3 regions of the Streptomyces sp. AM25 genome follow, and region 3 is predicted to be linked to each of the others. Evidence: riboswitches for the same ligand, from Rfam matches in the RefSeq annotation. Region 3 holds a riboswitch; each other region holds the start of a gene.
The links. Region 3 has a riboswitch for cobalamin ahead of ACLHRZ_RS13700 (SCO2321 family membrane protein). Riboswitches for the same ligand answer to the same signal wherever they lie in the genome.
Positions count from the first base shown of each region.

Region 1: it holds a riboswitch for cobalamin, as region 3 does, so the genes downstream of both, nicT (Nickel transporter NicT) here and ACLHRZ_RS13700 (SCO2321 family membrane protein) in region 3, are expected to answer to the same signal.
Region 2: it holds a riboswitch for cobalamin, as region 3 does, so the genes downstream of both, cobN (cobaltochelatase subunit CobN) here and ACLHRZ_RS13700 (SCO2321 family membrane protein) in region 3, are expected to answer to the same signal.

Region 1 covers NZ_JBKIWN010000003.1:221,118-231,166, forward strand. Annotated here, with positions in the region: gene ACLHRZ_RS04985 (YIP1 family protein) at 1-425, opposite strand, end outside; gene ACLHRZ_RS04990 (APC family permease) at 514-2,013, opposite strand; cobalamin riboswitch at 2,171-2,390, shown strand; gene nicT (Nickel transporter NicT) at 2,422-3,537, shown strand; gene ACLHRZ_RS05000 (NAD-dependent epimerase/dehydratase family protein) at 3,591-4,574, shown strand; gene ACLHRZ_RS05005 (sensor histidine kinase) at 4,666-5,775, opposite strand; gene ACLHRZ_RS05010 (response regulator transcription factor) at 5,772-6,491, opposite strand; gene ACLHRZ_RS05015 (glycosyltransferase family 2 protein) at 6,606-7,295, shown strand; gene ACLHRZ_RS05020 (TIGR04282 family arsenosugar biosynthesis glycosyltransferase) at 7,292-7,912, shown strand; gene ACLHRZ_RS05025 (class I SAM-dependent methyltransferase) at 7,909-8,544, shown strand; gene ACLHRZ_RS05030 (hypothetical protein) at 8,670-8,840, opposite strand; gene ACLHRZ_RS05035 (hypothetical protein) at 9,410-10,049, shown strand, end outside.
Region 2 covers NZ_JBKIWN010000003.1:194,706-204,754, reverse strand. Annotated here, with positions in the region: gene ACLHRZ_RS04925 (trypsin-like serine peptidase) at 90-1,046, shown strand; gene ACLHRZ_RS04920 (hypothetical protein) at 1,092-1,826, opposite strand; gene ACLHRZ_RS04915 (VWA domain-containing protein) at 1,826-3,085, opposite strand; partial or broken gene ACLHRZ_RS04910 (restriction endonuclease) at 3,118-3,306, opposite strand; gene cobN (cobaltochelatase subunit CobN) at 3,443-7,039, opposite strand; cobalamin riboswitch at 7,074-7,198, opposite strand; gene cobG (precorrin-3B synthase) at 7,342-8,628, shown strand; gene ACLHRZ_RS04895 (precorrin-8X methylmutase) at 8,625-9,278, shown strand; gene ACLHRZ_RS04890 (precorrin-2 C(20)-methyltransferase) at 9,275-10,049, shown strand, end outside.
Region 3 covers NZ_JBKIWN010000009.1:214,194-224,242, forward strand. Annotated here, with positions in the region: gene ACLHRZ_RS13680 (ECF transporter S component) at 1-3, opposite strand, end outside; gene ACLHRZ_RS13685 (ABC transporter ATP-binding protein) at 222-1,886, opposite strand; gene ACLHRZ_RS13690 (CbiQ family ECF transporter T component) at 1,883-2,983, opposite strand; gene ACLHRZ_RS13695 (SCO2322 family protein) at 3,000-3,635, opposite strand; gene ACLHRZ_RS13700 (SCO2321 family membrane protein) at 3,635-4,885, opposite strand; cobalamin riboswitch at 5,012-5,158, opposite strand; gene ACLHRZ_RS13705 (aldehyde dehydrogenase) at 5,276-6,727, shown strand; gene ACLHRZ_RS13710 (TetR/AcrR family transcriptional regulator) at 6,804-7,370, opposite strand; gene ACLHRZ_RS13715 (nuclear transport factor 2 family protein) at 7,470-7,856, shown strand; gene ACLHRZ_RS13720 (DUF7848 domain-containing protein) at 7,927-8,172, opposite strand; gene ACLHRZ_RS13725 (ATP-binding protein) at 8,376-8,861, opposite strand; gene ACLHRZ_RS13730 (helix-turn-helix domain-containing protein) at 9,130-9,984, shown strand; gene ACLHRZ_RS13735 (hypothetical protein) at 9,995-10,049, shown strand, end outside.

The DNA of each region.
Region 1 (10,049 bases), on a different contig from region 3:
ACGGAGTCCACCGGCAGCCAGGTGTTGAGGAACAGGCGCGGCAGGTCCGTCGCCCAGAAGACGACGGCGAACAGGCCGGTGGTCGGCGCGAACCTGCCGTTGCCGCCCAGGCGCCGCGCGATGGCGTGGGTGACGGCGCCGAGGAACAGGGTGGCCACCAGCGTCACCCCGGAGGCGATGGCCATGGCCTCCAGGGCGAGGACGGGACTCACGCCCCACTGGACCCAGAAGGAGTCCTTGCCCAGCGTCCCCAGCGCCCCGCACAGCAGGCTGAGGAACATGGCCGCCCCCCAGACGCTCCGGTCCCGGGCCTCGTCGAGCACGTCGACGGGCCGGTAACAGAGCCCGAATATCAGCCGGTGCCAGAGCAGCCGGCGTGGCGAGGCGGCAGGGGGGCTGGAGGCGGGAGCGGAGGTCACGGGCATGGGTGCCGTTTTATCACCGTTCGGCCACGAAGCCGCTGTCGGGCCGGACAAAGGTGATCAAGGCGGGCGGCCGCGGGGCCGGCCGCCGTCAGGCGGACGCGGGTTCGGTGCTGCCGGGGTCGTCCTCGGGTTCGCCGCTCGCGGCGACGGGGTGGAGGTACTCCTCGCTGATCTCCCGCGGCCCGAACGGCCACACCTTCTCGTACGCCGACCACAGCACGAACGCCACGCAGCCCGCCGCGACCCACACCAGCGACCACTCGATGGGGTGCCGCCCCGGGGAACTGCGGTCCGCGTAGCCGTAGATGACGATCCAGCCCGCCGCCGCGACCACGCTGGGCAGCGGGTAGAGCCACATCCGGTACGGCCGCCGCAGGCCCGGCTGGCGGTGCCGCAGCACGGTGGCGGCCAGCACCTGGGACAGTGCCTGGACGATCACCATGACGGTGGTCAGCAGCTGGATCAGCGTGTTGAGGTCGGTGTGACGCCCGATCAGGAAGCCGATCGCGCCGATGACCCCCATCGTCACCAGCGGCAGCACCGGGAAGCGGTGCCGCGGGTGCAGGGTGCCGAAGGGGCGGAAGAAGACCTTCTCCCGCGCGGCGTCGTAGGGCACCCGGGAGCCGCCCAGCAGCCCCGTGAAGACCGAGGCGAAGGCGGTGACGAGGATCAGCACGGTGACGACGTCCGCGGCGCGCCTGCCCCACGTCCGCTCCAGCACCGCCGAGGCCACGGAGGAGCCGGCCGTGGAGTTCGGGTCCAGCATCTCGTGCCAGTCGACGACCCCGAGGGTGCCGATCTGCAGCAGCAGATAGACCGCCATGATGCCGAAGATGGACCAGACGATGGCACGCGGCAGGGTGCGCCCGGGGTTCTTGATCTCGGCGCCCATGTACGCGGCCGTGTTGTAGCCGCCGTAGTCGTAGATGCCGATCGTCAGGCCCGCGGCGAAGCCCAGCCAGAAGTGGTTGGTCGTCACGGCGAAGGCGTGGGCGGGGTAGGTGAAGGCGAGGTGGGGGCTGAAGTGGGTGAAGGCCGCGATGATGACGAGGATGATGGAGGCGAGCATCACCCCCCACAGCACGGCGGTGATCCGCGCGATGTTCTCCACCCGCCGCCACAGCAGCGCGACGACCACCGCGAGGAACACCAGCCCGGTGACGTCCCCTTGGGTCTGCGTCATCCCGGGCCACAGGTAACCGAGGTACTGCACGAAGCCGATGACGCCCGTGGCCATCGCGAGCGGGATGAAGAGCATCGCCGTCCAGACGAACAGGAACGGCATCAGCTTGCCGGTGCGGTACTGGTAGGCCTGCCGCAGATACACGTAACTGCCGCCCGCGCCCGGCAGGGAGGCCCCCAGCTCGGCCCAGATCAGCCCGTCGGCGAGGGCCAGCACGGCGCCCGCGACGAAGCCGATGACGGCCTGCGGGCCGCCGAAGGCCGTGACCATGAGCGGAATGGTGACGAAGGGCCCTATCCCGCACATCTGGCTCATGTTGATGGCCGTCGCCTGGAACAGCCCGATGCGGCGCTCGAAGCCGGGCTCCGGTACGCCGGGTTTGCGGTCTCTGTCTTCTGCTGCCATGGCGGTCAGCCCTCTCTCGTCGCCCACTGCTGCACTCGTAGCACCGGCCTGCGTGACCGTCCATCACATGCGGACCCCGGCACAGAAGTGTCGGTACCCGTTCCGCTGCATGGGCATGGCAATTGCCACATCTTTGCCTCCGCCTGAGGTCAGGGCGTTAGGGTGGCCCGGCCGTGGTGTTCGGGAAGACCGGTGGCGGGCCTTTGTGGCCCCATTCCGGAGCGGCCCTCGCCACTGTGATCGGGGAGCTTCCGCCCTTTTCCGTACGTCCCTTGCGGGGCGCGCGGTGCCACTGGCCGCATCCGGCGGCCGGGAAGGCAGGGGCGGGCGCGTACGGACCCGTAAGCCAGGAGACCGGCCACGGCATCTCACGAACTGATCCACGAGGTGCTGGAGCGTGACCCGCAGATGACTCTGCCCACCACAGAGACCCCCCGCAGTACACCGCCGTCCTTCCAATGGCGCCGCCAGGACACCGTGCGCACCGCCGGCCTGCTGGCCGTCCTAGCCGCACTGCACGTCATAGCCTTCGGCGTGCTCCTCCTGCTCGTCGTCCCCAACCACTACACCGTGGGTTCCAAGGTCTACGGCGTCGGGCTCGGCATCACCGCCTACACCCTCGGCATGCGGCACGCGTTCGACGCGGACCACATCGCCGCCATCGACAACACCACCCGCAAGCTGATGGCGGACGGCAAGCGTCCGGTCTCGGTCGGGTTCTGGTTCGCGCTCGGCCACTCCAGCGTGGTCGTCATCATGGCCGCCCTGGTCGCCGGGGGCACGCACCTGGCCGGGACGCTGATGAACGAGAACTCCACCACCCACCAGACGCTCGGTGTCGTCGGCACCACCGTCTCCGGCGGCTTCCTCTACCTCATCGCCGCCCTCAACCTCGTCGCCCTCGCAGGCATCCTGCGCATCTTCCGCGCCATGCGCGAGGGCCGCTACGACGAGGCCGAGCTGGAACAGCAACTGGACTCGCGCGGCTTCATGAACCGCATCCTCGGCCGCTTCACGCGCTCCATCACCCGCCCCGGCCAGATGTACCCGCTGGGCTTCCTCTTCGGCCTCGGCTTCGACACCGCCACCGAGGTCACCCTGATGGTGATGGCGGGCAGCGGCGCCGCCGCCGGCCTGCCCTGGTACGCCATCGTGTGCCTGCCGCTGCTGTTCGCGGCCGGCATGAGCCTGTTCGACACGCTCGACGGCACGTTCATGAACTTCGCCTACCAGTGGGCGTTCTCCAACCCCGTCCGCAAGGTCTACTACAACCTCACCATCACCGGACTGTCGATCGCCGTCGCCTTCCTCATCGGCACCATCGAACTCGTCGGCGTCCTGCACGAGAAGCTCGACCTGAACGACGCGGTCACGGGCTGGATCTCGGGTCTCGACCTCGACAACGTCGGTTTCGTCATCGTCGGCCTGTTCGTGGTGGTGTGGGCCATCGCCCTCGCGTACTGGCGCTTCGGCAAGGTCGAACAGCGCTGGGCGGCGCGGAGTACGGGTCTTACGGACCTGTGACGGAGCGCCCCTGAACGGTGCGCGGCCGGTGAAGTGCCTCTAGCGTCGGGGCCATGCGTGTACTCGTCACCGGAGGCGCGGGCTTCATCGGCTCGCACATCGTCAGTGCCCTCACCGCCCGTGGGCACGAGCCCGTCGTCATGGACACCGGGCTCGTGCCCACGGACGACGTCCGCGATCCCGGGGCCGTGGCACGGGCCTTGAAGGGCATCGACGCCGTGTGCCACCAGGCCGCGATGGTCGGCCTCGGCAAGGACTTCGCGGACGCGCCCGCGTACGTGGCCCGCAACGACCTCGGCACGGCGGTGCTGCTGGCCGGCATGCACGCGGCGGGCGTACGGACCCTGGTGCTCGCCGGGTCGATGGTCGTCTACGGCGAGGGCCGCTACGAGTGCCCCGCCCACGGCCCGGTCCGCCCCGGCCCGCGGGACCCCCGGGCCCTGGAGGCGGGCCGCTTCGAGCCGCCGTGCCCGCGCTGCGGGCGGGAGTTGGCCCCGGGCCTCGTGGACGAGGACGCGCCGCTGGACCCGCGCAACGTGTACGCGGCGACCAAGGTCGCCCAGGAACACCTGGCGGCGTCCTGGGCCCGCGCGACGGGCGGCAGCGCGGTGGCGCTGCGCTACCACAACGTGTACGGGCCCGGAATGCCGCGCAACACGCCCTACGCGGGCGTGGCGTCGCTCTTCCGCTCGGCACTCGCACGGGGCGAGGCGCCGAGGGTCTTCGAGGACGGCGGCCAGCGGCGGGACTTCGTGCACGTGCGGGACGTGGCGCAGGCCAATGCGCTCGCGCTGGCGGCGGATTCGCCCGGCGGCGGGCTGAGGGCGTACAACTGCGGCAGCGACAGCCCGCGCACGATCGGGGAGCTGGCCGGTGCCCTGGCGGCGACGTGCGGGGGCCCGGAGCCGGTGGTGACGGGGGAGTACCGCCTGGGCGACGTCCGCCATGTGACGGCTACGTCGCGGCGGTTGCGGGACGAGCTGGGCTGGCGCCCGGGGGTGGGCTTTGCGGAGGGGGTGGCCGAGCTGGCGGGTTGAGTGCGGGTCGGTGGGGGCTGATCGCGCAGTTCCCCGCGCCCCTTACGGGGCGCGCCCCCTGGTTGTGCCCACCGGCCGCAACCACCTCCGGTCACCCCGGTGCCGGCAATACGATCTCGAAACAGCAGCCTCCCGGCACGTTCCGCACCGCAGCGCGCCCCGCGTGGGCCTCCACAATCCCCCGCACAATAGCGAGCCCAAGTCCCGCCCCCGCCGGAGGCGTCCGCGCCTCCGTCCCCCGCCACCCCGTGTCGAAGACGCGCGGAAGGTCCTCCTCCGGAATCCCCCCGCACCCGTCCGTCACGGACACCACCACCGTGTCCGCCTCGCGCTGCGCCGCCACCGCCACCGTCCCGTCGGCCGGTGTCCGGCGGATCGCGTTGACGAGGAGGTTGCCCAGCACCCGCGTCATCTCCTTCCCGTCGACCTCGACGGGAAGCGCCTCGACCGCGTCGCCCACGAGCCGCACCCCGTGCTCCCGCGCCAGCGGCCCGACCCCGGCCAGGGCGTCGCCCACCAGGTCGTACACCGACATCCGCCCGATGCTCAGCGGCAGCGCCCCGGCATGGATGCGGGACAGTTCGAAGAGGTCGCCGACCATGGAGTTGAGCCGGTCCACCTCGGTGCGGATCTGGCGGAAGTAGCGCTCGGGGTCCTCGGCCATGCCGTCCTCCAGCGCCTCGGACATGGCCCGCAGCCCGGCCAGCGGCGTCCGCAGGTCGTGCGAGATCCACGCGACGAGCTCGCGCCGGGACGCCTCCAGTGCCTGCTCGCGCTCCCGCGACCGCGCCAGCTTCTCGCTCGTGGCCGCCAACGCGCGGCCGAGCGCGGCGAGTTCGGCGGTCGCGCTGCCGCCCGGCGCGGCGAAGCTGCCGCCCTCGCCGAAGGAACGGGCCGCCTGCGTCAGGGCGTTGCTGCGGGCGACCACCCAGCGCCCGAGCAGCAGCGCCGTCGCCAGCGATACCACGGCGGCCATCGCGCACACCGTCGTCACCACCGTGAGGTCGTGCGAGGACAGGAACATGGCCCACGCGACGGCCAGCGTCCCGGCGAGCATCGCTGTCACCGACACCGTGGCGACCACGGTCAGCGACACCGCCACCGACCGGTGGCGCAGTGCCCGCAGGGCGACGGCCCCGACCAGCCCGGCCGCCGCCGCGCCGAGGAAGGCGTACAGGGCGATCAGCAGGACATCCTTCACGAGCCGGTCTCCTTTTCGCCCTCGAAGCGGTATCCGACGCCCCACACGGTGCGGATCAGCTGCGGCTGTGCGGGGTCGTCCTCGACCTTGGCGCGCAGTCGTCGTACGTGCACGGTCACCGTGGACAGGTCGCCGAACTCCCAGCCCCACACCTCGCGCATCAGTTCCTCGCGGCTGCAGGCCCGTCCGGGGTGCCGCAGCAGGAACGCCAGCAGGTCGAACTCGCGCAGGGTGAGGGCGAGTTCGACTCCGTCACGGGTGGCACGGCGGCCCACCGGGTCGAGCGTCAGCCCGGCGGCGCGCAGCGGGGGAGCGGACGCGGGGACGGCGGCCCGCGCGCGGCGCAGCACGGCCTCGACGCGCAGGACGAGCTCGCGGGGCGAGAACGGCTTGGTGACGTAGTCGTCGGCGCCGACCTCCAGGCCGAGGATGCGGTCGTCCTCGTCGCCGCGTGCCGTCAGCATGACGACCGGCAGTGTTCCGTGGTCGGCGCGCAGTCGCCGGCACACCTCCAGCCCGTCCATGCCGGGCAGCATCAGGTCGAGCACGACGAGGGCGGGCGGGGCGGCCGCGGCCCGTTGCAGGGCGGCGGGTCCGTCGGCGGCGCGGTCGACGGCGAAGCCGGCGCGGTCGAGGTATCCGGCGACGACCTCGGCGACGGTGGGGTCGTCGTCGACGACGAGGACGCGGGACGGGGGCAGGGGGTGCTGCTGCATGCCGCAAGCCTCGCACTGTCGCGCCCGCGATGCCGTGCGGAGAGCTCTCACCAGGAGTGACGTCCTTGTTCTGTAAGGACCGTGGATCCGAATTGCCGGAATTGTCTTCGTAAGGTGAGAGGGGTGACCCACTCGACCACACCCTCCGAGGTGACGGCCCCCGTGGACGTCGTCCTCCCCTGCCTCGACGAGGCCGCCGCCCTGCCCTGGGTGCTGGCCCGCATCCCCGACGGCTGGCGCGCCGTCGTCGTCGACAACGGCTCGACCGACGGCTCCGCGGACGTCGCCCGCGCGCTCGGCGCCACCGTCGTCCACGAACCGCGCCGCGGCTTCGGCGCCGCATGCCACGCCGGGCTGCGGGCCGCCACCGCGGACGTCGTGTGCTTCTGCGACTGCGACGCCTCGCTCGACCCCGGCCTGCTCACCGGGCTCGTCGAGGCCGTCCGCGACGGCTCCGCCGACCTCGTCCTCGGCCGCCGCCGCCCGCAGGGCCGTGGCGCCTGGCCCCTCCACGCCCGCCTCGGCAACCTCGCCCTCGCCCGCATGATCCGCGGCCGCACGGGCCTGCCCGTGCACGACCTCGGCCCGATGCGGGCCGCCCGGCGCGAGCCGCTGCTGGCCCTGGGCCTGACCGACCGGCGCAGCGGCTACCCGCTGGAGATGGTCGTCCGCGCCGCCGCCGAGGGCTGGCGGGTGATGGAGACGGACGTGCCGTACCTGCCGCGCACGGGCCGGTCGAAGGTGACCGGCACCTGGCGCGGCACGTGGTGCGCGGTGCGCGACATGCGGGCGGTGCTGCGGTGACGACGCTCCTGGTGATCGCCAAAGAACCCCGCCCGGGCCGCGTCAAGACGCGCCTCACGCCCCCGTACACCCCCGACGAGGCCGCGGCACTGGCCGAAGCGGCCCTCGCGGACACCCTGGACGCCGTACGCGCCATGCCCGCCGCCCGCCGCGTGCTCGCCCTCGACGGCCGCCCCGGACCGTGGCTTCCGGCGGGCTTCGACGTCGTGCCGCAGTGTGCGGGCGGGCTGGACGAGCGCCTTGCGGACGCCTTCGCGCGGTGTGCGGGCCCGACCGTTCTCGTCGGCATGGACACCCCGCAGGTGACGGCCGAGTTGCTCGCCCCGGCACTGACGGCCGACGCCTGGCACGCCTGCGACGCGTGGATCGGCCCCGCGGCGGACGGCGGCTTCTGGGCCCTGGGGCTGGCCGCCCCCCGCCCCGAACTCCTGCGCGGCGTACCGATGTCGACGCCGCGGACGGGCGCACATCAGCGCGCCCGGCTGGAGGCGGCGGGGCTCGCCGTCCGCGAACTCCCCGAACTCCGCGACGTCGACACGGCGTCGGACGTGCCCCGAGTGGCCGCCGCCGCCCCGCACGGCCGCTTCGCGGCCCTGGCCGCCCGGCTCGCCCGATGACGGCGTGGTGCGCGGACCCGTACGCGGACGCGGTACGGGCCGGCAGCGGCCCGCTGTTCCTGCGCCGCCCGGACGGCTGGCTGCTCCCGCTGGAAGTGGAACGCTGGTGCGCCGCGCCGGACCCGGCGGACATGACCGTCCTCGCCCGCTGCCACGGCACGGTCATCGACATCGGCTGCGGCCCCGGCCGCCTCGTCACGGCCCTGGCCGCCCTGGGCCACCCGGCCCTGGGCGTGGACGTCAGCCCCGCCGCCGTCACCCGCACCCGCCGCACCGGGGGAGCGGCCCTGTGCCGCTCGGTCTTCGACCGGCTCCCGGGGGAGGGCCGTTGGGGGACGGCCCTCCTCGTCGACGGCAACGTCGGGATCGGCGGGGACCCGGCGGCCCTGCTGGCACGGGTCGCTGAAGTCGTGTCACCGGCGGGCGTGTTGCTCGTGGAGGCGGTGCCGGCGGACGTGGACGAACGGGTGGAGGTCCGGGTGGACGACGGCCGGGGACGCCTGGGCTCCTCGTTCCCGTGGGCCCGGGTCGGCGCGCCGGCGCTGCTGCGGCACGCGCGGGAGGCGGGGTGGGCGGTGGCGGAGCAATGGGGCGCGGAGGGAAGGGAGTTCGTGGCATTGGGGCGGGTTTGACCCTGCGTGTCTTCACCACGAACAAGCCCGATGGGGGCAGTCTGCCAGGTGCCGGTGTCGGCGCCCGGGCAGCAGGTCATGCCGATACTGCCTGCGGGGCTGGTGGGGGTGGCGTGCTCCACCCTTCACCGGTCCAGGCCGGACGGCCGCCTCCGCCGGGCGCTCAGCCCTGCTTGCGGCCTGGTGGGTTCGCAAGACGTGCCGGAAGCCGCCAGGCGGGCCTTGGCCAGCATCATCGCGAGATCCTCGCGCATCCGCTGCGCGTCGGCATATTGATGGCGAGCGTTGTCGCTCATCCTCCGGGCCCGCCGGAGTATCTCCGTGCCCCTCGTTGCCGTCAGCTGCAACATCCTCGCTCACCCCCTGCCTTGCCAGTAACTCCATGCTTTCGCCCGGGCACTGCCGACGGGAGGGGCCATTGGGCCGTGAGGGGGGAGTCGACCGGCCCCATTGCCAACAGGTATCCGGCCGGCACGCAACGTCACCGATCACCGCTTCCGGTGCGGGCCTGATCCTCACGCGAACGCGGTGGAGGGGATATGGGTGTATTGCAAGCGGAGCCTGGCCAACCCCACCCCGTGCACCACCGACCGCCTCGCCGTTCTGGCGCGAACCCGGAAAAGGTCGGTAACGGCTGTCGGTCACCAGGTCGCGTTGCACGCCGGACCTGCTTCTTGAGCAGGAAATGTTCACCGAGGAATGCCATGCCCCGGGTAAAAAGCCGCCCACCCGGCCTCGAGTGACGGCCTCTCACGCTTCTCTTACCTCACCCTGCCATCTTGGCCGCATGCCCAGGCCGGATATGAATTGTTCTGATCAGCCGCCGTCGACCGGACTTCCGGCGGAGCTCACGCCACGGTCCGCGATGAACAGGGGGTCTTCACGGGGGTGTCTCGTCTCGAAGGACAACCGCAGACGACTCGCGCTGGTCGCCGCCGCACTGACGGGCTTCGGGGCCGCCGCATCCGGTCCCGCCGTGGCGGACCCGGCCCCGACGCACGCTCGTGCGGCCAATTACTTGTACACGTCCATCGGGGAGTTCGACGAGAACGCCAAGCCGCTGCTGGGCCGGTCCGACATCGAGGGCGTGCAAGTGGTCGTCCCGTGGGGGATGTTGGAGAAGGAGAAGAACCACTACGACTTCTCGGCCGTCGACCGGGTGGTGCGCGAGGTCGAGTCGCAGCACAAGAAGGTGTTCATCCAGCTCCAGGACCGCTTCTTCGCGCCCCCGGCGCGCGTTCCCCAGTACCTGCTCAACGATCCGAAGTACGCGGGCGGGGTCGCCCCGCAGCTCAACGAGGACGGGCCTGTCCCGGGTCCGCCCGGTTCGGTCGCGGCGCAGTGGAACAAGAACGTCCAGAACCGGTTCCAGCACTTGCTGAAGGCGCTGGCGCAGCGATTCGACGGCAAGGTCGCCGGCGTCAATCTGCCGGAGAGTTCGGTCTCCATCGACACGAAGAACGACAAGACCCACTTCACCTGTGACACGTACTTCAACGCGGAGC
Region 2 (10,049 bases), on a different contig from region 3:
CGCCGGGCTCTCGTCACCCGCCTCCCCCGCGTAGGACGATGGCACGCTCGCCTCATCCGACCGTCCTCGCACCAGGGAGGAACCCGTTCATGAGACGCACCGGAAGACCCTCGCCCTCGGCAGGGCCCCTGGCCATACGCGGCTTCACCGCCCTGCTCCTCGCCCTGCTGATGGCGACGCCGTTCACCCCGGCCGCGCAGGCCGCCGGCCGGGCGCCGCACACACGCGCGGCCGCACGTGCGGCCGGCGACTTCTGGACGGCCGAGCGCATGGAGGCCGCCCTTCCCGCCGTCGACGGGCGCCGCGCGGAGCACACCGGCGCGGCGGAGCCCGTACCGCCCAGCCACCCCTTCAACGGGCTGCCGCAAGTGGGCACGTTCTTCTGGACGGACGGCCACAACACCGGCCGCTTCTGCGGCGGCACCGTGGTGCGCAGCCCGCACCACGACCTGGTCGTGAGCGCCGCCCACTGCCTGCGCTCGCCCGATCCCAAGAAGCACTTCTCGTTCGTGCCGCAGTACCACGACGGCCTCAAGCCGCACGGCATCTTCCCGGTCGAGCTCATCTACCTCGACCAGCGTTACTACGATCTCGGCACGAACGGCGGCGCGCGCTGGGACTTCGCGGTCGTGCGGCTCGGGCAGCGCGAGGACGGCGAGGACGTGCAGGAGGCCGTCGGCGGGTTCGACCTGTCCTTCCACCCCGGGTACCGTCACGAGGACGTCCGGCTGATCGGTTACCCGGGCAGCAGCGACGCGAAGTACCCCAAGCCGCTCGACTGCCGCTCCTCGACGCACCGTTACACCAGCACGGACCCGGCCGCACCGGGCGACTTCCTGGAGATCGCGTGCGCGGGTTACGTCGGCGGCACGTCGGGCGGACCGTTCCTGGTGCGCGGACCCTGGGGCTACGAGCTGATCGGGGTCATCGGCGGGTATCACACCGGCGGTGACACACCGGACATCTCCTACAGCTCGTACTTCAACGACGCCCTGCTCGACCTGTACCTGTCCGCGGTCGACGGCGAGCCGCCCGCCCACAAGTGACCGACGCCGTGCGGGGCACTGCCCCGCACGGCTTTGCGGTCGTCGTCAGCGCCGGTGCGGGTGACGCGTCAGCGTGTAGCCGCCCACGGCCGCGAGGGCGGCGAGGACGGCACCGCCCACGGTCCACGCCCAGCGGTCCGACCACCAGCTGCCGTTCCAGCCGCCGTCGGGCTCGGCCACGGCCACGGCGTGCAGGGGCGCGCCCAGCTCGCCGCCCCCGGCCTGGGCTCCCCCGGCGTCCTTCGCGGTCGCCTTGACCTCGGCGTGCACGGGCGTGCCGAGGTCGGTGGCGGGCGCGTCCGTGACGGTGAGCCGCAGGTAGTAGGCGCCGGGCAGCGGGTCGTCGGACCAGCGCTCGGCCCACGGCCGCACCGTCCGCAGGGTGCAGGTGAGGGTCACCGTGGCATCCGTCCGCGAGACGTGCTTCGACGGCTCGCCGGAGGCGCAGGCCTGGCGGCGGCGCAGTCCGTCGAAGAGGTCGATCTGCCAGGTGGCCGGCCCGCTGCGCACGGACGCCTCCGGCAGGGTCACCGTCGCGGTGGCCGTGACCTGCTGGCCGGCCCCCGCGGGGAACTGCCAGTAGAGGTAGTCGCCGGTGGAGCCCTGTGCCGCGGCCTGCTCGCCCGGCTTGACGGGCGTGGCGGTACGGAAGGACGTACCGGCCTCGGACGGTGCACTGTCGTCGGCGACGGCGGCCGGGGCCGCCGCGCACAGCGCCGCTCCGGCGAGCAGCGCCGCGGCCACGGTGCGCCGCGTCCGCTCGAAGATCTGCCGGTTCATCAGTTCTCCCTCCACACCGCGACGCGCCAGCGGGCCAGCCAGCCCCACAGCAGGCCGGCGAGCAGGCCGGTCACGCCGAGCACGGCCAGCAGGATCCAGCCCCGGCCCAGGCCGAAGGCGGCCAGGTCGGAGGGGTTGTCGGGGGACTTCACCAGATCCACGGCGAGTTCGACGGGCAGGCCCGGGTCGCGCTTGACGGAGGGCGGTGCGGAGAAGGAGTTGGAGACCTCCAGGCAGACCGACTCGGCCTTCTGGCCATCGTTCTTCTTCGCCTTGCCGGTCGCGTAGCGCAGACCCGTGGCCATGACGTCGGTGCGGCCGCTGCCGGCGTCGTTGCCCCGGACGAGCTCCTGCCCGTTCTCGCCCACGGCTCTCAGCAGGACGCCGTAGTCCCGGTCGACCTGCCGGTCCGCGGCCACGCTGACCGAGGCCCGCAGCTCCTGACCGGGCTTCATCTTGACGCGGTACCAGCGGTGCTCGGCGAACTGCTCGCGGTCGGTGAAGACACCGGCACCGAGCTCGGGCGCGGTGGCGCACGCGTTGGCGCCCTGGACGGGCTTGACGGTCTCGGCAGGGGTTTCGGACCGTTTCACGAGCTGCTTGACGCGGCCGGTGAGCTCCTTGCGGTGCCGCACGGTGGTGTACGTGCCGCCGGTGGCCTCGGCGATGCAGGTCAGCTGCTCGCGGGTCTTGTCGTCGTGGGCCAGGCCGAGGGTGTCCACGGTCAAGTGGGTTCCCTTGGCGGCCAGTTCGCGGGCCACCTCGCAGGGGTCGGGCTGGCCGCAGGTATCCTCGCCGTCGGTGATGAGGACGACGCGGCGGGTGCCGCCGTCGGTGCCGAGGTCCTGGTCGGCACCGCGCAGTGCGAGGCTGATCGGCGTCCAGCCGGTCGGGCGCAGGGTGGCGACGGCCGTCTTGGCGTCGGTCTTGTCCACCTTGCCGACGGGGTAGAGCTGCTTGCTGTCCTTGCAGCCGATCTCCTTGTCGTCACCGGGGTAGGTGGCGCCGAGGGTGCGGATGCCGAGCCGCACGCCGTCCGGCAGCGCGTCGATGACGTCGTCGAACGCCTGCTGCGCGGCGGACATGCGGGAACCGCCGTCGATGTCGCGCGTGCTCATCGAGCCGCTGACGTCGAGGACCAGCTCGACCTTCGGGGAGTCCTTCGGGGGCCCGTCGGCGGCGTGTGCCGGCACCACGCCCCCGGCCAGGGCGGCGAGCAGGGCACACGCGCCCGCCGCGAGCCGTCTTGTGATGATCATCCGAGGATCCTAGGGGCGGTCGGCGGGCGGGCTCAAAACGGGTGTGCGCCCCCCAGTACTTCCTGCAGGGAACTGCCGTGCTCGGCCCAGGCCCGCAGCCGTTCGCGGTCGATCCAGTGGACGCCGTACCGGTCGCCCCACTCCCTCGCGTCGCGCGTGAGGCCCCCGTTGGTCACCACGACGGCGACGTCGGCACCGTGCACGGGTGTTGCGGTGCCCTTCGCCTTGCTCCGGCCCGGTGCCGGCGCAGCACCCCGGAGTGCGTCGACTGCAGGCTCGTCGCGGTTGCTCGCGCAGTTCCCCACGCCTCGTAAGGGGCGCGGGGAACTGCGCGACCAGCCGCAACGGACCCGCCAGCTACTCCCCGCCCTCCAGGTCCCCCTCCGTCTCCAGGAACGCCTCCCGCAGACCCGCGAGGGTCTGCGGGTCCGGCTTGGCCCACATCCCCCGGCTCTCCGCCTCCAGCAACCGCTCCGCGATGCCGTGCAGGGCCCAGGGGTTGGCCTCCTGGAGGAAGGCTCGGTTCTCCGGGTCGAGGACGTATGTCTGGGCTAGCTTGTCGTACATCCAGTCGGGGACGACGCCGGTGGTGGCGTCGTAGCCGAACAGGTAGTCCACGGTGGCGGCGAGTTCGAAGGCGCCCTTGTAGCCGTGGCGGCGCATGGCCTCGATCCAGCGGGGGTTGACCACGCGGGCGCGGAAGACGCGGGAGGTCTCCTCGACGAGGGTGCGGGTGCGGACCGTCTCCGGGCGGGTGGAGTCGCCGATGTAGGCCTCGGGGGCGGTGCCCCTGAGCGCCTTGACGGTGGCCACCATGCCGCCGTGGTACTGGAAGTAGTCGTCGGAGTCGGCGATGTCGTGCTCGCGCGTGTCGGTGTTCTTGGCGGCGACCGCGATGCGCTTGTACGCGCTCTCCATCTCCGCGCGGGCCGGGCGGCCTTCGAGGCCGCGGCCGTAGGCGTAGCCGCCCCAGGTCGTGTAGACCTCGGCGAGGTCGGCGTCGGTGCGCCAGTCGCGGCTGTCGATGAGCTGGAGCAGTCCGGCGCCGTAGGTGCCCGGCCGGGAGCCGAAGATCCTTGTGGTGGCGCGGCGTTCGTCGCCGTGCTCGGCGAGGTCGGCCCGGGCGTGGGCGCGGACGAAGTTCTGCCCGTCGGGCTCGTCCAGCGAGGCGGCCAGCCGCACCGCGTCGTCGAGCAGGCCGATGACGTGCGGGAAGGCGTCGCGGAAGAAGCCGCTGATGCGGAGGGTGACGTCGATGCGGGGGCGGCCCAACTCCTCTGGTTCGATGGGCTCCAGGCCCGTCACGCGGCGCGAGGCGTCGTCCCAGACCGGCCGGACGCCCAGCAGGGCGAGGGCCTCGGCGACGTCGTCGCCGGCGGTACGCATGGCGCTCGTCCCCCACAGGGACAGGCCGACCGACGTCGGCCAGTCGCCGTTGTCGGTGCGGTAGCGCTCCACCAGGGAGTCGGCGAGGGCCTGTCCGGTCTCCCAGGCGAGGCGGCTGGGGACGGCCTTGGGGTCGACGGAGTAGAAGTTGCGGCCGGTGGGCAGCACGTTGACCAGGCCGCGCAGGGGGGAGCCGGAGGGGCCTGCGGGAACGAAGCGGCCGTCCAGCGCCCTTACGGCGTTGCCGAGCTCGTCCGTCGTCGCGGCCAGGCGGGGGACGACCTCGCGCGCCGCGAAGTCCAGGACGGCGGCGACCTGTTCGCCGTGCTCGGTGGGCACGGCCGCCGGGTCCCAGCCGGCGGCCTCCATGGCCTCCACCAGGGCGCGGGCCTTCTCCTCCGCCTCGTCCGCCGTCGTCCGCGTCGCCGCGGACTCGTCGAGACCGAGCGCCTCGCGCAGGCCCGGCAGGGCCGCCGTGCCGCCCCAGATCTGGCGGGCGCGCAGGATCGACAGGACCAGGTTCACTCGGTCGGCGCCGGCCGGGGCGTTGCCCAGCACATGCAGGCCGTCGCGGATCTGGGCGTCCTTGACCTCGCACAGCCAGCCGTCGACGTGCAGCAGGAAGTCGTCGAAGCCGTCGTCCCCGGGACGCTCCTCCATGCCGAGGTCGTGGTCGAGCCGGGCGGCCTGGATCAGGGTCCAGATCTGGGCGCGGATGGCCGGGAGCTTGGCCGGGTCCATGGACGAGATCTGGGCGTACTCGTCGAGGAGTTGCTCCAGGCGCGCGATGTCGCCGTAGGACTCGGCGCGGGCCATGGGCGGCACGAGGTGGTCGACGAGCGTGGCGTGGGCGCGGCGCTTGGCCTGGGTGCCCTCGCCCGGGTCGTTGACGAGGAAGGGGTAGACGAGCGGCAGGTCGCCGAGGGCGGCGTCGGGGCCGCAGGCGGCGGACAGGCCGGCGTTCTTGCCGGGCAGCCACTCCAGGTTGCCGTGCTTGCCGAGGTGCACCATCGCGTCGGCGCCGAAGCCGCCGTCCTCGCGGGAGGCCGCGATCCAGCGGTAGGCGGCCAGGTAGTGGTGCGAGGGCGGCAGATCGGGATCGTGGTAGATGGCGATGGGGTTCTCGCCGAAGCCGCGCGGCGGCTGGATGAGGATCAGCAGGTTGCCGCGGCGCAGGGCGGCCAGCACGATGTCGCCCTCGGGGTTGCGGCTGCGGTCGAGGAACATCTCGCCGGGCGCGGGCCCCCAGTGCTCCTCGACGGCCTCGCGCAGTTCGGCCGGGAGCTGGGCGTACCAGCGCTTGTAGTCGGCGGCCGGGATGCGGACGGGGTTGCGGGCGAGCTGTTCCTCGGTGAGCCAGTCCTGGTCGTGGCCGCCGGCCTCGATGAGGGCGTAGATGAGCTCGTCACCGTCGCCGGACGCGAGGCCCGGGACCTCTTCGTCGCCGAAGTCGTAGCCCTCCGCGCGGAGTCGGCGCAGCAGGGCGACGGCGCTGGCGGGGGTGTCGAGGCCGACGGCGTTGCCGATGCGGGAGTGCTTGGTGGGGTAGGCGGAGAGCACGAGGGCGATCCGCTTCTCGGCTGCCGGGATGTGGCGCAGGCGGGCGTGGCGTACGGCGATGCCGGCGACGCGGGCGGCGCGCTCGGGGTCGGCGACGTAGGCGGGCAGGCCGTCCTCGTCGACCTCCTTGAAGGAGAACGGGACGGTGATGATGCGCCCGTCGAACTCCGGCACGGCGACCTGGGTCGCGGAGTCGAGCGGGGAGAGCCCCTCGTCGTTCTCCTCCCACGCGCTGCGCGGGCCGGTGAGGCACAGGGCCTGCAGGATCGGCACGTCCAGGGAGGCGAGCGCACCCGCGTCCCAGGACTCGTCGTCGCCGCCCGCCGAGGCCTCGGCGGGCCGGGTGCCGCCGGCGGCGAGCACGGTGGTGACGACGACGTCGGCAGCGCGCAGGGCGTCGACGAGTTCGGTCTCGGGGGCGCGCAGCGAGGCGACGTACAGCGGCAGCGCCCGGCCGCCCGCGTCCTCGACGGCACCGCAGAGGGCGTCGACGAAGGCGGTGTTGCCGCTCATGTGGTGGGCGCGGTAGTAGAGCACGGCGACGAGCGGGCCGCCGGGGTTGTCCGCGCGCGGGGTGCGCTCGAGCTCGCCCCAGGACGGGGCGGGGGCGGGCGGTTCGAACCCGTGGCCGGTGAGCAGCACGGTGTCGGAGAGGAACCGCGCCAGCTGGTCGAGGTTGGCGGGCCCGCCGTGGGCGAGGTAGGCGTGGGCCTCGGCGGCGATGCCGATGGGCACGGTCGAGTGCTCCATCAGCTGGGCGTCGGGCGCCTGTTCACCGGTGAGGACGACGACGGGCCGCTCCCCCGCGAGCAGCAGGTCCAGCCCTTCCTGCCAGGCGCGGACGCCGCCGAGGAGCCGTACGACGACGAGGTCGGTGTCCTCCAGCAGCACGGGCAGCTCTTCGAGCGCGAGCCGGGCGGGGTTGGCGAGCCGGTACGGGACCGGGCCGCCGGCCGCGCGGGCGCTGAGCAGGTCGGTGTCGGACGTCGACAGGAGAAGGATGCGCATGCTGCGGCTGGCCCTTCCTCGGGGTCCGCGCCCCGGGTGGTCGTGAGGACGGCGGGAGTTCCTGACTCGCCCGGCGTCTCACCGCCGCGCTCACAGTGGCGGGACCGTGCCGGAATCACACCGGCTTCCTCCCCTGTCGCCGTCTCTGGCGTGGTCATACTAGCGGGGGCGGAGGGGCGCCCCGAAGGGGCGCGAGACAGTTTCGATATGCGGCTCCGCCGCGTGGGCGCGACCGGCCTCCACCGACCCGCAGTCGGCCGACGGGCCCGGCAGCACCCCCCACCGTGGGTATGCTCGCCGCCATGCCCGCCCCCACCGACCCCCCTGTCCGCACCGGCGGCGACCGCTGCCCCGGTGCACTCCGACTGCACACCGCGGACGACGGCGCGCTGGCGCGCATCCGGCTGCCGGGCGGCCTCCTGACGGCCCGTCAGGCATCGGTAATGGCCGACCTGGCCGACGAGTTGGGCGACGGACACCTCGACCTCACCTCCCGCGGCAACGTCCAGCTCCGCGCCCTGCCCGCCACCTGCGGCAGTGAACTCGGCAACCGCCTCCGCGAGGCCGGCCTGCTGCCCTCCGAACAGCACGACCGCGTACGGAACGTGGCGGCGTCCCCGCTCTGCGGCCTCGACGGCCCGGCTCCCGCCGACGTCCAGGCCTGGGCCCGCGAACTGGACCGGCTCCTCTGCGCGAACCCGAACATCACTGAGCTTTCCGGACGTTTCCTCTTCGGCCTGGACGACGGCCGCGGCGATATCGCCGCCCTCGTCCCCGATGTGACATTGATCGCAACGGACGACGGACACGCCCTGCTCTCCTACGCGGCGGCCGGCTCCTGCCTGCGCATCCCCGCTGCGCACGCCCCGCGCGCGGCCGTGCTCGCGGCCGAGTGGTTCCTGAGCGAGCGGCGTCGCAACGGCAGCACCGCCTGGCGGGTCGCCGAACTCCCCGCCGGACAGCGGCCGCGCCTGGACGTGTTGGGGCAACAGCTCGCCGCCGAGGGCATCGCCGCCGAGTCGGCCGAGAGGGCTCCGCGGACGGGCACCCCCACGCCCCCCGGACTCGTCCCCGGCCCCGGCGGCCGGACCGCGCTGTCGGTCACGGCCCCGCTCGGCCGTCTGAACACCGGCCAGTGGCGGCTGCTGTGCGCAACGGCCGGTTCCGGCGAGCTGCGCGTGACCCCGTGGCGCGGCATCGTCGTCCCCGGCCTCCCCGCCGACGAGGCCCCCGCCCGCCTGACGGCCCTCGCGGAGGCGGGACTCGTCACCTCCCCCGAATCCGCCTGGCACCGCGCGGGCGCGTGCGCCGGCCGCCCCGGCTGCGCCAAGTCCCGTGCGGACGTACGGGCGGACGCGGCGGCCTGCCTCGCGCGGTCCGCCCCCGGGCAGCCCCTGCCCGTGTACTGGTCGGGGTGCGAACGCCGTTGCGGCCACCCCGCCGACAGCGGCTGGTGGGTGGACGTCCTGGCGACGGGCGACGGCTACCGCATCGCGATACGCGACGGGGCGACGGAGACGGCACCGGTGACGGTGCCGTCAGCAGACCTGGCCGGCGCGGTGGCGGCGGCCCGTACCACCACACGATGAACGACGAGGGCGACGAGGGCACAGTGTTCGACTACGACAAGGACGGCGCGTCCATCTACCGCCAGTCCTTCGCCACCATCCGCGCCGAGGCCGACCTCGGCGGACTGCCGCCGGACGTCGGCAAGGTGGCCGTGCGCATGATCCACGCGTGCGGGATGACCGATCTCGTCCGCGACCTGGCCTGGTCCCCGCAGGCCGTGGCCCGCGCCCGCGAGGCGCTGCGCGCGGGTGCGCCCGTCCTGTGCGACGCCAACATGGTCGCCAGCGGCGTCACCCGCAAGCGGCTGCCCGCGGACAACGAGGTGCTGTGCACCCTCGCCGACCCGTCGGTGCCCGAACTGGCCCGGCGCATGGGCACCACGCGCAGCGCCGCGGCCCTGGAACTCTGGCGCGACAGGCTGGACGGCGCGGTGGTGGCCGTCGGCAACGCGCCGACCGCGCTGTTCCGCCTGCTGGAGATGGTCGCGGAGGGCGCACCGCGCCCGGCGGCCGTGCTCGGCATACCGGTCGGCTTCATCGGTGCCGCCGAGTCCAAGGAGGCGCTGGCGAGCAACCGGTTGGGGCTGGAGTACCTGGTGGTGCGGGGGCGGCGCGGCGGCAGTGCCATGGCCGCGGCCGCGATCAATGCGATAGCGAGCGAGGAAGAGTGAGCGAGCACAAGTCCGGACGGCTCTACGGAGTGGGCCTCGGCCCCGGCGACCCGTCCCTGATGACCGTACGGGCGGTGGAGGTCGTCGCCGCCGCCGACGTCGTCGCCTACCACAGCGCCCGGCACGGCCGCTCCATCGCGCGCACCATCGCCGAACGCCACCTGCGCCCCGACCACATCGAGGAGCGGCTCGTCTACCCCGTCACCACGGAGACGACCGACCACCCGGGCGGCTACCGGGGCGCGATGGAGGAGTTCTACGAGGAGGCCGCCGCCCGGCTGGCCGCGCACCTGGACGCCGGGCGCACCGTGGCCGTGCTCGCCGAGGGCGACCCGCTCTTCTACAGCTCGTACATGCACATGCACAAGCGGCTGGCCCACCGCTACCCGACCGAGGTCGTCCCCGGCGTCACCTCGGTGAGCGCGGCCGCGGCCCGGCTCGGCGAGCCGCTGGTGGAGGGCGAGGAGGTGCTGACGATCCTTCCGGGCACCCTGCCCGAGGAGGAGCTGACGGCCCGCCTGGCCGCCACCGACTCGGCCGTGGTCATGAAGCTCGGCCGCACCTTCCCCGCGGTGAAGGGCGCGCTGGAGCGCTCGGGCCGCCTGGCGGAGGCACGGTACGTCGAGCGCGCCACGATGAGCGGGGAGCGCACGGGCCGCGTTGCGGACGTGGACCCCGGGTCCGTGCCGTACTTCTCGGTGGCGGTGCTGCCGAGCCATGGGGGTACCTCCCATGCCGTTCAGGCTATGGGGGAGGGCGCCGAGCCCGTTG
Region 3 (10,049 bases):
GATCGCTCGCGCTTGGCGGTCGGCCGGTTCGGCACCTCCCCCGGCTACCGCCGGGGGGACCCCCGGCTGCGGCGCGGGGGCTGAGCGCCGTTGCGGCGGGAGTGAAGGGGGAGCCGCTCCCCTTCTTCCCCCCGCAATGGCGAGCAACCACGACGGCGCAGTCCGGCGGTGCCGAACCGGCCGAAGCCGACGGCCGGAGCCCCGGTTCGGGGTGCCCGGACTCATGCGGTCACCCCCATCGCATCGCGGACCTGACGCACCGTCAGCCACGGCTGCGGTGCCAGGATCTTCGACACCTGGGGGGCGAAGGACGGGGACGAGACCACGACCTCCGCGGTCGGGCCGTCCGCCACGATCTCGCCCTCGGCGAGGATCAGGACGCGGTGCGCCAGTTCCGCCGCCAACTCCACGTCGTGCGTGGCCAGCACGATGGCGTGGCCCTCGGCGGCGCGGGCCCGCAGGATCTCCACCAGGCGGGCCTTGGCCGCGTAGTCGAGGCCGCGCGTGGGCTCGTCCAGCAGGAGGAGCGGGGGACGGGCCGCGAGCACCACCGCCAGGGCGAGCGCGAGGCGCTGGCCCTCGGAGAGGTCGCGGGGGTGGGTGGCGTCGGATATGTCCGGCAGCAGCTCGGAGACCAGCTCCCGGCAGGTGCCGGGGGCCGCGGCCGCGTCCTGGTCGGCGGCGGCGCACTCCGCGGCCACCGTGTCCGCGTAGAGCAGGTCGCGCGGGTCCTGCGGGACGAGGCCGACGCGCTTCAGGAGCCGGCGCGGGCTCGTGCGGTGCGGTACGGCGTCGCCGACGCGCACCGTGCCGCGGGCGGGTTCGTGCATGCCGACGAGGGTGCGCAGGAGCGTGGACTTGCCGGCGCCGTTGCGGCCCATGAGGGCGACGGTCTCGCCGGCCCGGACGGTCAGGCCGATGTCGCGCAGCGCGTCGACGCGGCCGTGGCGGACGGCGAGTCCGGACGCCTCGGCGGCGGGCGGCGGCGCGGTGGTGCGGGGCGCCTTGCGGAACAGGCCCGTCCGGCGCGGCTGCGGGGGTACGGACACGGGCCCGGGTTCCGGCACCGCGTCGGCCAGGCGCTCGCGCAGCGGGGCCGCGCGGCGGCGGGCGTCGCGGACGGAGAGGGGCAGCGGGGACCACCCGGCGAGCCGGCCCAGGGCGACCACCGGCGGCTGCACGGGCGAGACCGCCATGACCTCGGCCGGGGTGCCGCAGACGGGGGCCGCGCCGGGGGCGGGCAGCAGGATCAGCCGGTCCGCGTACTGGACGACGCGCTCCAGGCGGTGTTCGGCCATCAGCACGGTGGTGCCGAGGTCGTGCACCAGGCGCTGCAGCACGGCCAGCACCTCTTCGGCGGCCGCCGGGTCCAGGGCGGAGGTGGGCTCGTCCAGGACCAGCACCTGCGGGTGCGTGGTCAGCACCGAGCCGATGGCGACGCGCTGTTGCTGCCCGCCGGAGAGGGTGGCGATGGGCCGGTCGCGCAGGACGGCGAGCCCGAGCAGGTCCAGGGTCTCCTCGACGCGGCGGCGCATGGTGTGCGGGGGGAGGCCGAGGGACTCCATGCCGTAGGCGAGTTCGTCCTCGACGGTGTCGGTGACGAAGTGCGCGAGCGGGTCCTGGCCCACGGTGCCGACGACGTCGGCGAGTTCACGGGGGCGGTGCGTGCGGGTGTCGCGTCCCGCGACGGTGACCCGGCCGCGGAGGGTGCCGCCGGTGAAGTGCGGGACGAGGCCGCTGACGGTGCCGAGGAGCGTGGACTTGCCGGTGCCGGAGGGGCCGACCAGCAGGCACAACTCACCCTCGGGGACGGTGAGACCGACGTCGCGGAGGGCGGGCTCGGCGGCGCCGTCGTAGGTGACGGTCACGTTCTCGAACCGGATCACTGCGGTGCCTCCTTCGAAGCGTCAGGACGTCGCCGGGAATCGGGACGGGCGGGCGGGGTGACGAACGCAGGCAGCAACCCGATCAGCACCGCCCCCGCCGCCCCCAGCGGCAGCACCGGTGCCGTCAGCGGGACGACGCCCGGGTGCAGCGGGCCCTCCGGCGCCAGGGCCATCAGCGCCGCGACCGCCACCCCCGACCCCGACACCAGCCACGCCCGCAGTCCCCACACGTCCGGCCGGTACCGGGTCCGTACCGAGCGGCGGCCGCCCAGCACCAGACCGCCGAGCGCAGCGGCCAGGCCGAGCAGGAGGACGGGGACGCCGTACCCGGCGCCCTCGTCCGCCAGCAGTCCGTACGTGCCGGCGCACACTCCGGTCAGGCCGCCGAGCGTCAGGACATTCGTCAAGTGCCGTACGGAGCGCGGCACTCGGGCCGTGCGTCCGTAGCCGCGCGCGTCCATCGCCGCCGCCATGGCCACCGACCGTTCCAGCGCGCCCTCCAACACCGGCACCCCCACCTGCAACAGCGCCTTCGGGCCCCGGTCCGGGCGGCCCCGCAGGCGCCGGGCGGCGCGGAGCCGGGCCACGTCCGAGACCAGGTTCGGCGCGAACGTCATCGCGACCACGACCGCCACCCCGGCCTCGTACAGCGCGCCGGGCAGGGACTTCAGCAGCCGGGCCGGGTTGGCGAGGGCGTTCGCCGCCCCGACGCAGACCAGCAGGGCGGCCAGCTTCAGCCCGTCGTACAGGGAGAACACCAGGCCCTCCGCGGTCACCCGCCCCCCGATGCGCACCCCGCGCGCCCAGTCCGGCAGCGGGACCTCGGGGAGCGTGAGCACCGTGTGCGTACCGGGGATCGGCGAGCCCAGGACCACCGCGAAGACCAGGCGGATGCCGATGACGGCCAGCCCGAGCTTGAGGAACGCCCCGTACGAGCGCGCCCAGGGCGCGTCCGTCCGCCGGGCCGCCACCACATAGCCCGCGACGCCGACGAGCAGGCCGAGGAGCAGGGGGTTGGTCGTCCGCGATGCCGCGGCCGCCAGCCCCAGGGCCCAGATCCACCATGCGCCGGCGTGCAGTGCGCCGCTGTTCCTCATCCGCGCCGTCTGTTCCTCACCCGCGCCGGCGGCGGGCCTGCCAGGCGGCGGCTGCGCCGAGGACGGCCACGGCCGCGATGCCCGCGACCAGTCCGGCGGAGGGTCCGCCGTCGTCCTTCTTCTTCTCCGGCGCTGCGGACGTCCTGCTTCCGCCGCTCACCTGCTCGCCGCAGCCCGACTCCGGGTACCCGGCGATCGCGCACAGCAGCGCCGAGGAGTTGTAGCGCAGCGGCTTCGCCACCGCGGCCAGCGCCTCGCCGGCACTGGCATCCGAACCGACCTGGGCGCACGCGCTGCGCGCGGCCGGCGGGGTGGCGCCCGCGGGGGCGTCCGCGGCCGTGCCGAAGTCGAGGACGACGGCCACCCGCTTGCTGCCGTCCTTCGCCGCCGTGGATCCGCACACCGCCGCGAAGTCGGCCGCGCCCCGCGGCTTCGCCGCCTGTGCGGAGTCCTCGCTGACGGCGAAGCGGAAGCCGATCGTCTCCCCGTCGCCGGGGCGTGCGGTGGCCGGGCCCTGCGTGGCGTACGTCCAGTCCTTGCCGCCGTCCGCCGCCTGCCAGAACGACCAGTAGCGGTAGCCGGCCGCCTGCGCGGGCGCCGCGCCGAGCACGGCGAGCATCCCGGCGGCCAGCAGCGCACACACCTTGCGCATTACTGCTTCTTCTTCATGCGGCCGCTGAGGAGGATGCCGACACCGACGCTGGCGATGAAGGCGGCGCCGAGGATCCACCAGCGGTTCGAGTCGCTGCCGCCGTCCTTCTTCTCCTCCTTCGCCGCCGGCTGCTCCGCCTTCGGGCCCGTGGCGCCCAGCTGCTGCACCAGGTCCGTGCCGCCGAAGGAGCGCGGGTCGGCGCCCGCGGTGTGTGCGGCGAGGATCAGCTTGGCGAGCCGGCCCGGGTCGCCCGCGGCCCACTCGGCGGTCTTGCTGTCCTTGGACTGCAGCCACGTCAGCGGCTTGCCGGCCGCCTCGCGGTGCCCGCCCGCGGCGAGGGCGATGACGGCGTCGGCGGTGGCGCCGAAGTCGGGGCCCTCCGGGGCGCCCGGCATCGAGGACTTCAGCTGCCCGCCGTTCGCGTCCAGCTTCTTGGCCAGGTACCCGGCGACGGCGTCGGCCGCCGCGGCCGCGTCCTTGGGCTTCGCGCTGTCGTCGCCCGCGCAGTCCAGCGGCTTGGCGGGCTTGTCGCCCTTCTCCGGCGCACCGGCCCCGAAGCCCTTGCCGAGGGCGGCCAGGGCGGCGGCGGTCGAGGCGAGGTCGTTGGCCTGCAGCTCGCCCTTCTGCGGCATGTAGGCGAACGCGCCGCGCTCGTCCTCCTTCTTGTCGCAGCCGAGCTGGAACGACAGCAGCGCGTCGTACGGGCTCCTGCCGCCCTTGGCCGCGGCCTTCGCCGGGTCCTGGCCGGCGGCGGCGAAGGCGCCGACCGCGATGGAGGTGGAGTTGGCATCGCTGGCGGCGCCGGGGGTCATGCCCCAGCCGCCGTCCTCGTTCTGGTGCTCCTTGAGCCAGCCGAGGCCCTTCTGCACGGCCGCGTCCCGGCCGCCCACGGCGGTCAGGCCCTGCACGGCGGCGGAGGTCGCGTCCGTGAACTCGCCGGCCTTGGGGTCGCAGGCCTTGCCGGTGTCGGCCCGGAAGCCGGCGAAGCCGCCGTCGGAGCACTGCTGGCCCGCCAGCCAGTCCACGGCCGCGGGGGCCGGGGAGACGCCCGTCGCGTGCTGGGCGACGAAGGCGAGCGACTGCCGGAAGACACCGTCGAACTTGGGGTCCTTGGCGCCGTACAGCCCCGGGGCCGCCGGGGACGGGGAGCCGTCGGCGAAGGCCGCGGGCGCTGCGGCGGCGCCCAGCACGGCGGCGGTGGCCAGGGCCGTGGCGCCGCGGCGCGCGTGGACGGCGAAGGAGGGGGCCATGGGGGTCGGTGCCTCTCGGTGTCTGTACGTGTCTGTACCCGTCTGTTCGGGAGGACGTACGCAGCCGCGCGGCGGCCGCCGCGGCGGAGCGCGGGGCACCGGCCCGGCCCCGCATACCTCGACGGGTGAGCCTGTTCCGCCTCGGTACGGGTGCTCCGGCTCGCAGGGTCCGGGCCCTGCTCACGGTTGCGGGTCAGCGCCGGATTCGCACCGGCTTCCCCCGTTCCGAGGTGGGATGAAGTTGTCCCGGACACCTTAACCGGACGCTCGCATGCGTGGCGGGGCGGTTACGTACCGCACACACGTGGCCCGTCCATTGCCCGTGCCACGGGGAGCTGCTATCCCCATCTGATGGAACGTCAGATGCATCGGACGTGAAGGGGCTCACAGATGACCGGAATCGTCGAGCACGGACAGCTCTTCATCGGCGGCACCATGGCCGCCCCGGCGACGGACGCCGTGCTCGACGTCGTCTCGCCGCACACCGAGGAGGTTATCGGGCGCGTGCCGCACGCCGCGCCCGCGGACGTGGACCGGGCCGTGGCCGCGGCCCGCACCGCCTTCGACTCCGGGGTCTGGGCGGGCCTGCCGCCGGACGAGCGGATCGCCGTCGTCACCCGTATCAAGGACGCGATCGCCGCCCGGCACGAGGAGTTCGCCCGCGTCATCTCCGCGCAGAACGGCTCCCCCTACTCCTGGGGCGTCCTCGCGCAGGCGCTCGGCGCGGTGATGGTCTGGGACTGCGCCGTCTCCGTCGCCCGCGGCTTCCCCTACGAGGAGCGCCGGCCCGGCGCGCTCGGCCCGCTGCTCGTGCGGCGCGAGCCGGTCGGCGTCGTGGCGGCCGTGGTGCCCTGGAACGTGCCGCAGTTCACCGCGGCCACGAAGCTGGCGCCCGCCCTGCTGGCCGGCTGCTCGGTGATCCTCAAGCCGTCGCCCGAGACCCCGCTGGACGCGTACCTCCTCGCGGAGATCGCCGCCGAGGCCGGGCTGCCGGAGGGCGTGCTGTCGGTCCTCCCCGCCGGGCGGGAGACCGGCGAGTACCTCGTCGGGCACCCCGGCGTCGACAAGGTGGCCTTCACCGGGTCGGTCGCGGCGGGCAAGCGGGTCATGGAGGTCGCCGCGCGCAACCTGACCCGCGTCACGCTCGAACTGGGCGGCAAGTCCGCCGCCATCGTCCTGCCGGACGCCGACCTGGACGCGGCCGTCGCTGGCATCGTGCCCAGCGCCTGGATGAACAACGGCCAGGCCTGCGTGGCCCAGACGCGCATCCTCGCCCCGCGCCTCCACTACGCCGAACTCGCCGAACGCCTGGCCGCTGCCGCCTCCGCCCTGCCGGTCGGCGACCCCCTCGACCCGGCGACCGCGGTCGGCCCGCTGGTGACCCGGCGGCAGCGGGACCGCTCGCTGGACTACATCGCCGTCGGCCGGCAGGAGGGCGCCAAGGTCCTTGCGGGCGGCGGCCGTCCGGCCGGCCGGGAGAAGGGCTGGTACGTCGAGCCGACGCTCTTCGGCGACGTCGACAACGCGATGCGCATCGCCCGCGAGGAGATCTTCGGCCCGGTCGTCTGCCTGCTGCCCTACGAGGACGAGGCCGAGGCCGTCGCCATCGCCGACGACTCGGACTACGGCCTGTCCGGCAGCGTATGGACGACGGACGTGGAGCGGGGCATCGAGGTGGCGCGCAAGGTGCGTACCGGCACGTACTGCGTGAACACCTTCAGTCTGGACATGATGGGCCCGTTCGGCGGCTACAAGTCCTCCGGAATGGGGCGGGAGTTCGGGCCGGAGGGGTTCGCGGAGTACCTGGAGCACAAGACGATCCACCTGCCGGCGGGGCGGTAGCGGGTGGCTCTGCCGGCGCAAATCCTCGATTTCAGCGGCGTGTCGTGAAGATCGGCACCGGCAAGCAGACTCGTTGTCACGTCCGGGCGAGGAGATCGTGGACCAGGCGGCGGGCGTAGTCCTCGTCGGTTCCGGGGACCGAGAAGACGACACGGAAATACAGCGGGGCGACCACGTGGTCGAGGATCTGTTCCAACGACGGTGACGCGACGCCCTGTTCCTGCGCGGCGTCGAGGGCGAGCCGGAAGCGGTCGCTGACGCGACGGAGGCACTCGCGGAGTCCGGCGCGGCGTTCGTCCACGTCGGAGGCGACCTCGGCGCGGAAGAACGCGATGCCGCCGGGCCGGGAGAGGTCGATGAGCGTCCAGACCGCCTGGTTCTCCAGATCGGTGCGCAGGTCTCCGGCCGGTGCGGGGACCTCGGACTCCTGGCGCTGTTCGGTGACATCGGCCAGGAGGGCCGCGATCGTGCCCCAACGGCGGTAGATCGTCGTCGGGTTGACCCCTGCCCGCCTGGCGACCGCGGGGACGGTGACCTGGTCGGCGCCGTGTTCGGTGACCAGTGCCACCACCGCGTCGTGCACGGCCGCGCGGACGCGGCTGCTGCGCCCGCCTGGTCTCTTCGCCGGTGCTTTTGCGTCCACCTCCACAGCTTAAAGCAAAGGGTTGCGCGTTAGTGCCGTTCGGGCCTACCGTCAACTTAAAGCAGTGATCACTGCTTTAAGTTTGTGAAGGGAACAGCCATGACCAACAGCGAAACCGCTCAGGAGCTCGGCCGGCGCTTCCACCAGGCCCTCGCCCGGCGTGACTGGAGCGGGGTGCGCACGCTGCTCCATGACGATGCCGTCTGGACGCTCCCCGGTGACAACACCGTCTCGGGTGCGGCGACAGGCGCCGACGCGGTGGTGGAGCGCGCCCGGAAGATCGCTTCTTACGGCCTCGACTTCGAGCTGCTGCACGTCCTGGTGAGCCGCGAGAACGTGGCCCTGTCGCTGCACAACACCGCTCGCCGCGAAGACGCCGTGCTCGACGAATACCTCAGCACGGTGTGCCGCCTCCGCGACGGCAGGGTCGCGGAGATCGAGACCTATCTCTCCGACGTCCCGGGGATGAACGCCTTCTTCGTCTGACCTGCCAGACCTCAGGTGCCGGAGGAGCCGAAGCGAACTCGTCCGGCGCTTGAACAGCGGGGCAGGCAGCCTACGAAAGGATCGCCTTCTCCAAACTGGTCTTCCAGTGCCGGTGTGCGATCTCCCTGTAGCCGGTGTGGGAAGGGTTGGCGCCGGAGTGCTGCATGGCCCAGTCGAGGGCGGGTTCGACCGCCGCGCACGGCCCGGAGCTGTCGGTACAGGCAGCGCAGTACAGTTCGTGCGTCACCAGGGGATTGCCCGGCACCTTCGCAGAGGTGATCTTCCATCGGGCGAATCGGAACGTGGAACGGGTCACTTGCTTCACCTTGGCTCGTCGTAGGGAGTGGATCTCCTGCCGACAGGTCGTCGCCGGGCGCCGCGCCCTGCAGGTCTTCCGGCTGGGCCTGTTTCCGACCCCTGCATGGACAGGGTCGGGTCGCACCTGGGCTGTGGTGCGATGGCAACCATGCTGCGCGTCGCGGTCCTTGGCGGGGGACCGTTCGTGTCGCGCCGCCCGCCTCAGAGGCGGGTGTAGTTCTTCGCTGCTTCGCGTGAGAGCACGACCCACATCTTGCTGCCAGCCAACGGTCCGCCTGCGGCGTCCAAGCCGCAGATCCCGCCGCAGGCGCTGACGATGGCGTAGAGCGTGGAGAGTGCCGCGCGCCGCCGCACCCAGCATGAGCTGGCAGTGCCCCTGGGGTGGGCGGGGTGTTCGTCGAAGACAGTCAGCCGTAGCACTCCGAAGCGCCAGCGCATGGACAGGCTCGCGGCCTTGTCCGGCGTGAACTGGTAAGCGTTCGCGAGTAGTTCGGATGCCGCCAGGGTGCCGAGCTCGGTCATGTCGGCGAGGCCATGGTCGGAGAGCAGGCGTCGCACGACCGCCCGGGCGGTGGACAGGCAGTACGCGCCGCCCGGGAGGCCGAAGGAGTAGTTGAGGTTGGCGGGGATCGGTGCGCGCGACGCCGCGGACCCTGCCTCTGGGCAGCAGGGTGGGTTGTTACTCATGCGCAGTAACTCCATGGTGGTGGGGGAAGGAGTCCTCGCACGCTGGCGGCCACCGGTGGCTCGCCTCCCTGGGCGTGAGCGTGCCCGCGCAGGGAAAGCGGGCGCGCTCACGCGGTGCACTTCCGGTGCGCTCGCGTGTGAGCGGTGCGTCACCGAATGTAGGGGCATCGCGCAACGCCGGACAACCTTGTCCGGAAAGACAACTCTGTCGGTGGACCGGGCCGTGCTCCGCACGGCATGCTTCGCGTTGATCGCAAGGAGGGTTCACATGCCGTCGAGGAGCCATCCGACCCAGCGGCAACGGCGCTTGGGCGCCGAACTGCGCAAGCTACGTGAGGCCGCGGGGATGACCGCAGAAGAAGCCGGCGCGGTGGTCAACATCAAGGCGTACCAGGTCAGCCACCTGGAGGCTGGGCGCGTGGGCATCACCCCGAGCCGCCTACGCACGCTGGCCTGCAACTACGGCTGTGCCCACGAAGATCTCGTGGAGGCCTTGGTGGCCATGGCCGACGAGCGCGAGAAGGAGCGATGGTGGGACGAGTACCGGGGATCGCTCCCACCGGGCTACCTTGACATCGCCGAACTCGAACACAACTCCCCTGGAATGTGCTTCTCTTCCAGCGTCCACATCCCGGGGCTGCTCCAGACCGAGGATCACGCACGGGTCATCTTCGAGGAGGCGGTTTCACCGCTGCCGGCCGATGAGCTGGAGCTCCGCATCGAGCACCGGATGAGACGGCAACGACTGCTGGACCGGAAGAACCCGCCAAGGTTCGACGCGATCATTCATGAAGCGGCTCTGCGCATGCAGTTCGGAGGCCGTAAGGTCGCACGCGCCCAGCTGAAGCACCTGCTGACGGCAGGCGAACGCGACCATGTGCGCGTTCTGGTCATCCCTTTCAGGGCTGGAGCCTTCCCTGGTTCCGGGCAAAACGTGCTCTACGCCTGCGGGGCGGTGCCTCCGCTCGACACGGTGCAGCTGGATGCTGCCCACACGACCGTCTTTCTCAGCGCCGATCTCCAACTGGAGAACTATCGGCGGCTATTGGAACGCACAGAACGCAAGTGCCTGTCGGCCGAGGATTCGCAGGCGCTGATCCAGGCCATCATGAAGGAACTCTGAGGGGAAGAGCATGTCCGAGATCCAGTGGGAAGAGCCGCTCTGCGCAGGTGGCGGCAACGCGTGCA